3 regions of the Bradyrhizobium sp. Leo114 genome follow, and region 1 is predicted to be linked to each of the others. Evidence: predicted binding sites of a transcription regulator. Region 1 holds the regulator's gene; each other region holds the start of a gene.

What was found. The regulator LexA, encoded in region 1, represses DNA repair genes until DNA is damaged. The targets are predictions, from matches to a motif close to TGTTCNNNNTGTGTTCNG.
Region 2: the regulator LexA is predicted to act here: its motif matches at 1,994-2,011, upstream of ACZIRK_RS11910 (YifB family Mg chelatase-like AAA ATPase).
Region 3: the regulator LexA is predicted to act here: its motif matches at 2,296-2,313, upstream of ACZIRK_RS03985 (ribonuclease T2 family protein).

Annotation. Positions count from the first base shown of each region.
Region 1 is NZ_JBUYEN020000024.1:9,912-13,480, reverse strand. Features, by position in the region: gene ACZIRK_RS26585 (ComEC/Rec2 family competence protein) at 1-274, shown strand, start outside; gene ACZIRK_RS26580 (hypothetical protein) at 284-505, opposite strand; gene ACZIRK_RS26575 (hypothetical protein) at 643-1,068, opposite strand; gene lexA (transcriptional repressor LexA) at 1,361-2,062, opposite strand; gene ACZIRK_RS26565 (molybdopterin molybdotransferase MoeA) at 2,264-3,475, opposite strand; gene ACZIRK_RS26560 (HAD-IA family hydrolase) at 3,485-3,569, opposite strand, start outside.
Region 2 is NZ_JBUYEN020000008.1:105,973-109,541, reverse strand. Features, by position in the region: gene ACZIRK_RS11915 (hypothetical protein) at 1-298, opposite strand, end outside; gene ACZIRK_RS11910 (YifB family Mg chelatase-like AAA ATPase) at 407-1,945, opposite strand; gene ACZIRK_RS11905 (MBL fold metallo-hydrolase) at 2,058-3,029, opposite strand; gene gshB (glutathione synthase) at 3,188-3,569, opposite strand, start outside.
Region 3 is NZ_JBUYEN020000002.1:354,015-357,583, forward strand. Features, by position in the region: gene ACZIRK_RS03965 (ATP-binding protein) at 1-522, shown strand, start outside; gene ACZIRK_RS03970 (DUF3617 domain-containing protein) at 743-1,282, opposite strand; gene ACZIRK_RS03975 (hypothetical protein) at 1,308-1,598, opposite strand; gene ACZIRK_RS03980 (hypothetical protein) at 1,770-2,240, shown strand; gene ACZIRK_RS03985 (ribonuclease T2 family protein) at 2,358-3,041, shown strand; gene ACZIRK_RS03990 (23S rRNA (adenine(2030)-N(6))-methyltransferase RlmJ) at 3,177-3,569, shown strand, end outside.

The sequences.
Region 1 (3,569 bases):
GGTGCTGATCGTGACCGCACGGCCGGTGCCACAAGGCTGTGCGGCGGCGGTCATCGATGCCGAGCGCCTGCGGCGGCAGGGCGGGCTGGCGCTGCGGCGGAACCGGAACGGCTTCGTCATCGATGCGGTCAAGCCCGCCGGCCTCGACCGGCCGTGGTCGCCTGCGGTGTCAGGCGAAGGCGAACCCGAGACCACGATCCGGATCCAAGGGGCACCCGCGCCGCGCGCCATCGATGCGACCCCGTCCGAGTCCGACCTGCAGCCGGAAGACTGAGCGCTCCCGTCAATCTCCACCGGCGTTGGCCGGCAGCTCGAAGGCGCCGAGCCGAAATTCGTCGGGACCGCCCGAATGCGACGGCACTTGCACGAGCGTGAAGCTCGCATCCGGAAATCGCTCCCAGATCGCGAGATCTTCCGCTGCGACGGTGAGCCAGCCGAACCTGAACATGTATCGGCCGGGCTGGGCCACCCGTCCGGCTTTTTGCCATGTGATCTTGGTGACCACCGATCATGCCCCTTGCGAATAGTTCAACAAAACCACATCTGCCCCGGGATGGCCTCCGGGGCCGCTCGAATACTTTGCTTTTCACCCGCGGCAACGTCCCGCCGGCCGAGACCGGCGGCGCACGCTGCCCGAAGCTCTCAGCCGATGAACAGCGGGTTCGGCGCGGGGCGCTGGTCGACCGCCTTCGGTGCCGGCTCTGCAACATGATGCGTCACGGGCAATTGCAGCACGGTCGCCCGCTGCCCTTCGCAGAGCTGGGTCACCAGCACATGGCTGCCATCGGGGAAGTCGATCGCGTCGTGATGACGATCCCGAATATGCGCATCGATCTGGTTGAACTTGCCGACACGGAAGCCGGTCGTCTTGGTCCAGATCCAGCGATTGTCGTAGCGGACGTTATCGGCGAACGCGAGTTCGGTCCCGGGAAGCATGCAGACTGCGACCGTCGGATCGCTTTCCGAAGCGAAGCCGCGGGTCGAGGTACCGCGGAAGGTGGTGGTGATAAGCGTCTCTCCAACCTGGGCGGGACGCGTCGCCACGGCATGCAGGCTATAGTCACACATCGGATTGCTCCTCATTCGAGATAGCCGACCCGGCCTGGGAAGAGGCGCAGGCCTCTATCAGAGTGGACGATAACTTATAAGCCTCTGCTCCGTTCTTGGCATTTGTACGGCCCGCGCCCTCTAGCCGTTCACAAACACGATAGGAGGCGCTGCCGCACATCTCCTTGCACCGAGAGTGCCCCGGCGAACTTACCGGGGCTCTTATTCTAATCACTCTAAATCGTTCTTGTCAGTGTCCTTGAGGGCAGATCACCCACCAAAGTACCAGACGAGCTGCTGCGTCCTCGTCGGCTCAGTACTTGCGATAAAGCCCGATCAGCTTGCCCTGGATCCGCACCCGGTTCGGCGGCAGGATGCGGACTTCGTAGGCCGCATTGGCAGGCTCAAGCGCGATTGACGCGCCGCGGCGCCGGAAGCGCTTCAGCGTCGCTTCCTCCTCATCGATCAGCGCCACCACGATGTCGCCGGTGTTGGCGGTGTCGTTACGCTGGATCAGCGCCATGTCGCCGTCGAGGATGCCGGCCTCGACCATGGAATCGCCGCGCACCTCGAGCGCATAATGCTCGCCGGAGCCGAGCATGTCGGGCGGCACGCTGATGGTGTGGCTGCGGGTCTGCAGCGCCTCGATCGGCGTACCCGCCGCGATCCGGCCCATCACGGGAACGGCGACGGGACGGTTGCCATCGTCTTCGGCCACGGCCGCGCTGGTCGTGCGCTTGCCGAGCGTGCCCTCGATGACGCTCGGCGTGAAGCCGCGGCGGCCGTTGCCGGCGGCGGAGAGCTCAGGCAGTTTGATCACCTCGATCGCGCGGGCGCGGTTCGGCAGGCGGCGGATGAAGCCCCGTTCCTCCAGCGCCGTGATCAGGCGGTGGATGCCGGACTTCGAGCGCAGGTCGAGCGCGTCCTTCATCTCGTCGAAGGAAGGAGGCACGCCGGCCTCTTTCAGCCGTTCGTTGATGAAACGCAGAAGTTCATACTGTTTGCGCGTAAGCATCGCGAGCATTCCCCCGGTTGGTAGCGTCGTTCGATCCGAGACTTGAGAAGAGCTGATCTCGGGAGTCACGCACTCCCATTCGTAGACAGCGAGTTTCGAAACAAATCATGAACGGACACTATATGTTCGATATGTGTTCCGCAACCACTTAATTTCTGGTGAACGCGACCAGAGATGCTCCGGCAGGTGTTGGTCGCAGCGTCATTCAGGCAATCGGAGGATGTCGCAAGGCGCGCCTTTTGCTGCGGCCGGCGCGAATGGCGGACGGATCACAAGTGCCTGCGCCGCAGTGAGATTCCCAAGCAGCGAACTGTCCTGCTTGGTGACCGGCGTTGCGATCAGCGTGCCGTCGTCGCGCTCTTCGAGTAGCGCACGAAGATAATCTTCGCGCTGATCGTTGGCGGCGAGATCGCGGCCGAGCAGGGCGCTTTCCGTCACGTGATGAATCGCCGAGCGGCCGAGCAGGGCCCGAATCAACGGCACCAGGAACAGATAGGCGCAGACATAGGACGACACCGGATTGCCGGGCAGGCCGATCACTCGCATCGCGCCGAGCCGGCCATGCATCATCGGCTTGCCCGGCCGCATCGCGATCTTCCAGAACGCCATGGTCACGCCCTCGGCCTCAAGCGACGGCTTCACGAGGTCATGGTCGCCGACCGAGGCGCCGCCGGTGGTGATGAGGATGTCGGCGCCCGCGGCATGCGCGCGGCGTATGCCGTGGGTGGTGGCGGCAACCGTGTCGGCGGCGACCCCCAGATCGATCGCTTCAGCGCCTTCTGCACGCGCCATCGCCCGCAGCGCATAGCCGTTGGAATAGACGATCTGGCCTGGACCCGGAGAGGTGCCCGGCATCACGAGTTCGTCGCCGGTCGCGAGCACGGCGACCTTGGGTCGGCGCCGCACGGGGAGTTCCGGATAGTTCATCGACGCCGCCAGCGACAGCGCGCGGTCGGTCAGCCGGCTTCCGCGCCTCAGCAGCACGTCACCCTCGCGGAAATCGACGCCGGCGGGCCGGATATGCCGCCCGGCGACAGCGGCCTCGGTGATGGTGATGTGATCGCCATCGACCCGGGTGTCCTCCTGGATCACGACCGCATCGGCGCCGGCGGGAATGACGCCTCCGGTGAAGATCCGTGCCGCTTCCCGCGGACCAAGTTCCCGATCGAACGGCCGGCCCGCGGCGACTTCGCCGATCACCTTCAGCCGCGCGCTCAAGTCGGCGGCATCGGCGGATCGCACCGCATAGCCATCCATCGCCGACATCGCCAGTGGCGGCTGAGTACGCTTTGCCGCGACGTCACGGGCAAGCGTGCGGTGATAGGCGGCATCGAGTGCGACCATCTCTTCCGGCAAAGGTTCCGCGCCGGCGAGAACCGCGGCAAGCGCATCGGCGACCGGCATCAAGGCCACGGGCAACTCCTAAATTCCGAGGGCGAGAAGCGCGTTCGTCACATCATCCGGTGATGTGACGTGAATGGCTGCGAGGCCCATCGCCCGTGCGCCG
Region 2 (3,569 bases), on a different contig from region 1:
CGACCAGTTGTGGGACGCCGCTGCTCTCGCAGGCGCCGGGCTCGCTATCATCGACATCATCGATGACGGTGAAATCGGCGGCTTCCGCGCTATCGGAGATCTGGACCCGCACGGTGGCGGTAGCCGGATCGTCCGTGAAGCTGACATGGAGCTGGGCGAGCCAGGGGAGCGATGCGATCTGGATGGTGGCACCGCCGGCCTCGATGCAGGGGTGCGAGCCCGGCAGCAATTCACCGCGGGCAACAAGCGCGAACGCGGCCAGCGGCACGACCGAGGCCAGAATCTTCAAACGCAACATGACACCACTCACTCAACCGCAGCCGGCTGGAATTGCGCGGACTTATGGTTGGCGGAGTGTAAAGAGAACTGGTTACCGTCGCGTTGACGCGAAACTGCTGGACGCGCTCTACGCCGCGCGCCTGATATCGTCGGCCAGCGCGCGGTAGGACAGCGCTTCCGCGAGGTGCAATCGGCCGATCTTCTCCGTGCCATCGAGATCGGCGAGCGTGCGCGCGACGCGCAGCACGCGGTGATAGCCGCGCGCGGTGAGGCGCATGGTCTCGGCTGCATCACGCAACAGTTTTTGCCCCTGCGCGTCCGGCTGGGCGATGGTCTCAAGCAGCGATGACGGTGCCTCGGCGTTGGTGCGGACGTTGGGCATGCCGGCGGCGGCATAGCGCGCAAGCTGGATGTCGCGCGCGGCAGCAACCCGCGCCGCCACTTCCGCCGATCCTTCAGAAGGCGGCGGCAGGATCAGGTCGGCGGCAGTCACCGCCGGCACCTCGATCCGCAGATCGATGCGGTCCATCAGCGGACCAGAGATGCGCATCTGGTAATCGGCGGTGCAGCGGTCGATGGGCCCGCGCTTGCAGGCATAGCCGGGCTCATAGGCATGACCGCAGCGGCACGGATTCATTGCCGCCACCAGCATGAAGCGCGCCGGATAGGTGACGCGATGGTTGGCGCGCGAAACCGAAACCTCGCCGGTCTCCAGCGGCTGCCGCAGCGAATCCAGTACGCGCGGATCGAATTCCGGCAGTTCGTCGAGGAACAGTACGCCCTGATGCGCGAGCGAAATCTCGCCGGGCTTGGCGCGCATGCCGCCGCCGGTGAGCGCCGCCATGCTGGCGGAATGATGCGGGCTGCGGAACGGCCGCCGCGCGGTCAAGGCGCCGTCGCGGATCTCGCCGGCCACCGAGGCGATCATCGAGACTTCCAGCAGCTCGGATGGCGACAGCGGCGGCAGGATCGAGGGCAGCCGCGCTGCCAGCATCGATTTGCCGGCGCCGGGCGAGCCCATCATCAGGAGGTGATGCCCGCCCGCCGCCGCGATCTCGAGCGCCCGCTTGGCGCTTTCCTGGCCCTTGATGTCGCGGAGGTCGAGCAGCGTCTCCTTCTGCTCATGCACCTTCGGCTGTGGGCGCGACAGTACCTGCGTGCCCTTGAAGTGATTGGCGATCTGGATCAGCGAGTGTGCGGCGATGATCTGGATGTCCGGGCTCGCCCACGCCGCCTCCGAGCCGCAGGCCGCCGGGCAGATCAGCCCCTCGTCGCGCGAATTGGCGCCGATCGCCGCCGGCAATACGCCCGCGACCGCCGCGATCGAGCCGTCCAACCCGAGCTCGCCCAGCACCGTAAAGCCGTTGAGCGCATCCGGCGGGATGGCCCCGATCGCCGCCATCAGCCCGAGCGCGATCGGCAGGTCGTAATGGCTGCCTTCCTTGGGCAGGTCGGCGGGCGCCAGATTGACGATGATCCGCCGCGCCGGCAAAGCGAGGCCTGAGGCGATCAGTGCCGAGCGAACCCGCTCCCGCGCTTCGGAAACCGCCTTGTCCGGCAGGCCCACGATCGCAAAAGCCGGCAATCCCGGCGCGACCTGCACCTGCACGTCGACCGCGCGAGCCTCGATCCCCTCGAAAGCGACGGTGGAAACGCGTTGAACCATGCTGCCCCCTTGCCACAATCGAGGGTAGCCGAAGGCAGCGCCAAGCGCAAGAACATTACGGGAACGCGGGCTCCGGGACCTGCCGCGCGGCCGTCCCAGAGCCCGGGCAGGCTTACAGCGTCATCTGCATCGGTTCGGGATAATAATGGAAGCCGTCGCCGACCTTGGCGACATGGCCGTAACCGGGCCAGGCGAAGTGATAGGACATCACCGGGGTCTTGTTGGCCGCCAGCATCTCCAGCAGTCTCACCCGCGAAGCCGCCGCCTGTTTCGGGTCGGTATCGTAGGAGAATTCCATCCGCGGCCGCTCCAGCAGCAGCACCGCGTGGTGCGAGAGATCGCCGAGGAAGGCGAAGGATTTGCCGGCCGAGCTCACCATGAAGATGTGGTGGCCGACAGTGTGGCCGGGCGCTGCGATCGCCTGCACGCCGGGCAGGAATTCCTGGCCGTCCTTGAAGAACACCAGGCGGTCGCGGACCGGCACGAGATTCTTGCGCGCGTGAATGACAAAGTCCTTCAGCGGGCTGCCCATCTTGCCTTCGTCGGTCCAGTAGTCGAAGTCGCTCTGCGCGATATAGACCTGCGCGTTCGGGAACAGCGGCTTGTCGTTGGCATCGACGATGCCGCCGATGTGGTCGATATGCGCATGCGAGCAGACGACGGCGTCGATGTCCTCAGGCTTGATGCCAGCCTCCGCCATGCTCTTCTGCTGGCGGCCGGTGGTCGGACCGAACGCTTTCGACGTGCCCATGCCGGTGTCGAACAGGATCAGCTTGTCGCCGGTGTTCACGATCGGCGAATTCTGCTCCAGCACGACATTGTCGGGCGACAGGAAATTGTCCGACAGCATCTTCTTCACTTCTTCCTTCGGCACGCCGGTAAACGTGCCGGAGGGATCGCCGAGCGGCAGCGGGCCGTCGGAGACGACGGTGACTTCGGCATCGCCGAGAATGAAGCGGTGCCAATAAGGCGTTTGCGTGCCGAGTTTCGGCGCGCGTGCCAGCGCGCTGCCGCCGAGCAGCGTGCTTGCACCAAGGCCGGCGCCGAGCGCGAGCAGTGACCTTCGCGAGACATTGATCGTCATGCTTTTCCTCCACATTTTTGTCGAGTTATCTTTGGCAAGTCGCCGCGTTGCCGCCCGCGAACAGGTCCTGCCCCGCGACCTGAAGGCGAGCGGGGGCATGCTGCGCCCGCTGCCGCAAGCTGACAAGAGGTCTCAGAGAGGAAGGAAGACGAACGGCCTTACGATTTCGTGCGCTTTGATTCGATCACGTCCCAGATCCTGGCGGCCACGTCCGGACCGCCGAGCCGCGAGATAGCGCGGATGCCGGTTGGCGAGGTGACGTTGATCTCGGTGAGATAGCCGTCGATCACGTCGATGCCGACGAACAACAGGCCACGCTCGCGCAAGGCCGGGCCGAGCGTCGTGCAGATCTTGCGCTCGCAGTCGGAGAGTTCGGTCGACTGCGCCGCGCCGCCGCGCACCATGTTGGAGCGCAAATCGTCCGCCGCCGGCACGCGATTGACGGCGCCGGCGAATTCGCCGTCGACCAGGATGATGCGCTTGTCGCCATGCTTGACCTCGGGAAGGAAGCGCTGGATCACCCAGGGCTCCTTGAACGTC
Region 3 (3,569 bases), on a different contig from region 1:
GAAATCGACGCCATGCGCAAGGACGTCGACGAGATGTCGATGATGCTCGAGGACTATCTCGCCTTCGCCCGCGGCGACTCCGGCGAGGTCGCACAGCCGACCGACATGACGATGGCGCTGGAGGAATTGCGCAACGATGCCGAACGCCACGGCCATACCGCGACCGTCGCCTTCCACGGATTGCCTGTCGTGACGGTGAAGCCGGCCTCGTTCAAGCGCTGCCTCGGCAACCTCGTCTCCAATGCGGCGCGGCACGCCAACACGATCTCGATCACCGGCCACCGCGACCACCGCTATCTCACGGTCACCGTCGATGACGACGGCCCGGGCATTCCGGCTGATATGCGCGAGGAGGTGTTCAAGCCATTCCTGCGGCTCGACGACGCCCGCAATCAGGACGAGGGCGGCACCGGCCTCGGACTGGCCATCGCCCGCGACATCGCCCGCTCACATGGCGGCGACATCATGCTCGGCGACAGCCCGATGGGCGGCCTGCGTGCGACGGTAAGGGTACCAGTGTAACAATTCTTCCCTTCTCCCCTTGTGGGAGAAGGTGGCGCGAAGCGCCGGATGAGGAGTTCTCTCCACGGGCGGTGGTGTTGGTGGAGAGAACCCCTCACCCAAGCGAGCCCGCTGCAAGTAGCTAAGCAGCCCTCTCCCACAAGGGGAGAGGCCACAACAATTGGCATCACAAGGCTGAGCTAGCTCGGACGCTTGAAGCGCATGCGGCTACAAAAAGAACTTACTTCGGCAGCTTGGGGATCATGCCCTTCAGCTTTTCCATGTCCTTGATGTTCATCTTCATGCCGCCGGCCATGATGATGTCACCGGGCTTCTGGTCCGCCTTGCAGGGGCCGAGCCATTTAGCTTCGATCGTGCCGGTAGTATCGTGCGCCGCACCGGCCGAGCCGCGATCGGCGTGCGAGGTCGTCTTGACCGTGTAGGCGGAGTTGAAGTCGCCGGTGATCTCGGCATGCGAGGTCACCGTGACGCCGGCGACGCCGCACACGGAATCGCTGACATAGCCGGTCGCGGTCTTCTGGATATCCTGCTTGGAGCAGATATCCTTCGCCATCGGCGAGACCGCCGTGCTCATGTCCTTGTCGGTGGTCTCGTCGGTGCAATGCTGCATCGTCATTTCGGGCGTGGTCGAGCCCGTGCGCGCGATCTTCATCTCCCACAGGCCCGCCTTGCGGACCGGCAGATCGACGGCGCCGGCCGCCCCGGGCAGCAGCGCAGCCAGGCCGATGGCCGATCCGAGCAGAACGAAATATCGCGTCATGCGGCGATGCCGGTACCGGTGCCGATCAATAAAGCGTGCGCAGCGGCCGCTCGGCGGCGCCCCAAGGCACCCAGCGGCAGGAGAAGGAGACGTAGCCACCCTCATAGGGCTGCACCGCGAGGAATTTCACCACCTTGCCGTAGGAAGCGCAGTGATCGACCGCGAGCTGGCGGGCGTCCGCCTGCTGGGCCAGCGAATAGGCAATGATGCCGCCGGTATCGTTGCCCTTGAACGGGGGCACCCAGTCGGCCTTGGCCGGTGCAACGGCCAGCATTGCGCTTGCGGCAACCATGCCAGCGGCCAGAATTTTTCGCATCTGCAGACTCTCCTCAAATCCTCGGGCCGCACCATAAAGTGCGCGGGCGACCGTGAAAAGAATCGTGGGCCGGAGATTTGCGGAGTTCTCCGCCAGTGTTGCCGCGTTGCACTTGACCTCGCCCGGCCTTCGCGGCACCGTCCGGCGCATTGGATTGTCCGGCGGATTCTCATGCGCAACTCTGTTCGTTCCTCGACCAAAACTGGCCTCTGCGCCGCATTCGGCCTGCTGGTTGGCCTGTTGGCGTCCGCCCAGACTGCCCACGCCGCCAATCCGCTCGAGCTGAATTTCTGGCTGTCCGGACCGAAGTACGAAGGACGGGTGGCGCCCTGCGAGGCAGCGCTGCAGACCATCGCGTCTCAGTTCCAGGAAAAAGAGAACCAGTTCTGGAATTCCCCGCTGGTGATCACCGGCTATTCGCGCATCCACGAGACTGCCTTCCGTCCCTGGCAGTCCGACAACATCCCGCGCCGCTACTGCTCGGGCGACGCGGTGTTGAGCGACGGCAAGGTGCGCACCGTGCATTTCTCGATCATCGAGGATGGCGGATTTGCCAGCATCGGCCAGGGCGTCGAATGGTGCGTGGTCGGACTGGACCGCAACTGGGCCTATAATCCCGCCTGCAAGTCGGCCCGGCCCTGATCCTTAGGGCTGGTGTGGCGATGCTTGTTATCGAGCAATGCGTCGCATCACACTTTGTTCTTGAAATGTTCCATCTCCCTGCTAGGCTCGCCCGCGGTCGAGTGTGAGGGGTGCTTGATGTTTCGATTGGCCTTGGTTTCCCGCCTGCTGATTTCCGTCCTTGCCTTTTTTGCCGCGATTGGCCCGGTCAGCGCCCAGGACCGCCGACAAAACGCGCCGGGCGAGTTCGATTTCTACGTGCTTGCGCTGTCTTGGTCGCCGTCGTTCTGCGAAGCCGCCTCCGAGCGCGGCGATGGCCGGCGGGCGCAGGTCCAATGCGGCGGACGCCCCTACTCCTTCGTGGTGCATGGGCTCTGGCCGCAATATGAGCGCGGCTTTCCGGAATATTGCCAGCGGCCGGCGCCACGCCTTGCCCGCAATGTCATGAGCTCGATGCTCGACCTGATGCCGGCGCCCGGGCTGATCTACAACGAATGGGACAAGCACGGCACCTGCTCGGGCCTCCCCGCACGCGCTTATTTCGAGAGCATCCGCAAGGCCCGCGCCGCGGTAAAGATCCCTGAGGAATTCCTGCAATTGTCGGAGCCGAAGACGGTCGCACCCGGCGAAATCGAGGAAGCCTTCATCAAGGCCAATCCGGGCCTCAGCAGCTCGGCAATCTCGGTGACCTGCGACAGCAAGCGACTCAGCGAGGTCAGGATCTGCATGAGCAAGGACATGCAGTTCCGTGCCTGCGAGGAAACCGATCGCCGCGCCTGCCGCCGAGACCAGGTGGTGATGCCGCCGATCCGGGGCGGCTAGACAGTCTCTCCATCGTCATGCCCGGGGCTTGACCCGGGCATCCACGCTCTTCTTGACAGCGGCGACCGTGTGGATGGCCGGGACAAGCCCGGCCATGACGAGTAGAAGTGCGGTGTACAGACCAGCAGATATCTCATGAACTACCGTCACGCCTTTCACGCCGGCGGCTTTGCCGACGTCATCAAGCACATCGTGCTGGTGCGAATCCTGCTCTATCTGCAGGAAAAGCCGGCGGCGCTCCGCCTCATCGACACCCATGCCGGCGCCGGCCTCTATGATCTCACCTCCGACGAGGCACGGCGCGGCGGCGAATGGCTGACCGGAATCGCGCGCGTGATGCAGGCGCGATTCTCCAACGAAGCGCTGCCGCTGGTACTGCCTTATCTCGACATTGTGAGAGCCTTCAGCCCGCCGGGCGAACTGAAGGCCTACCCGGGCTCGCCCTTGATCGCACGGGCGCTGCTCCGGCCCCAGGATCGCCTCACCGCTTGCGAGCTCGAGCCGGAGGCGCGCAAACGCCTGATCGAC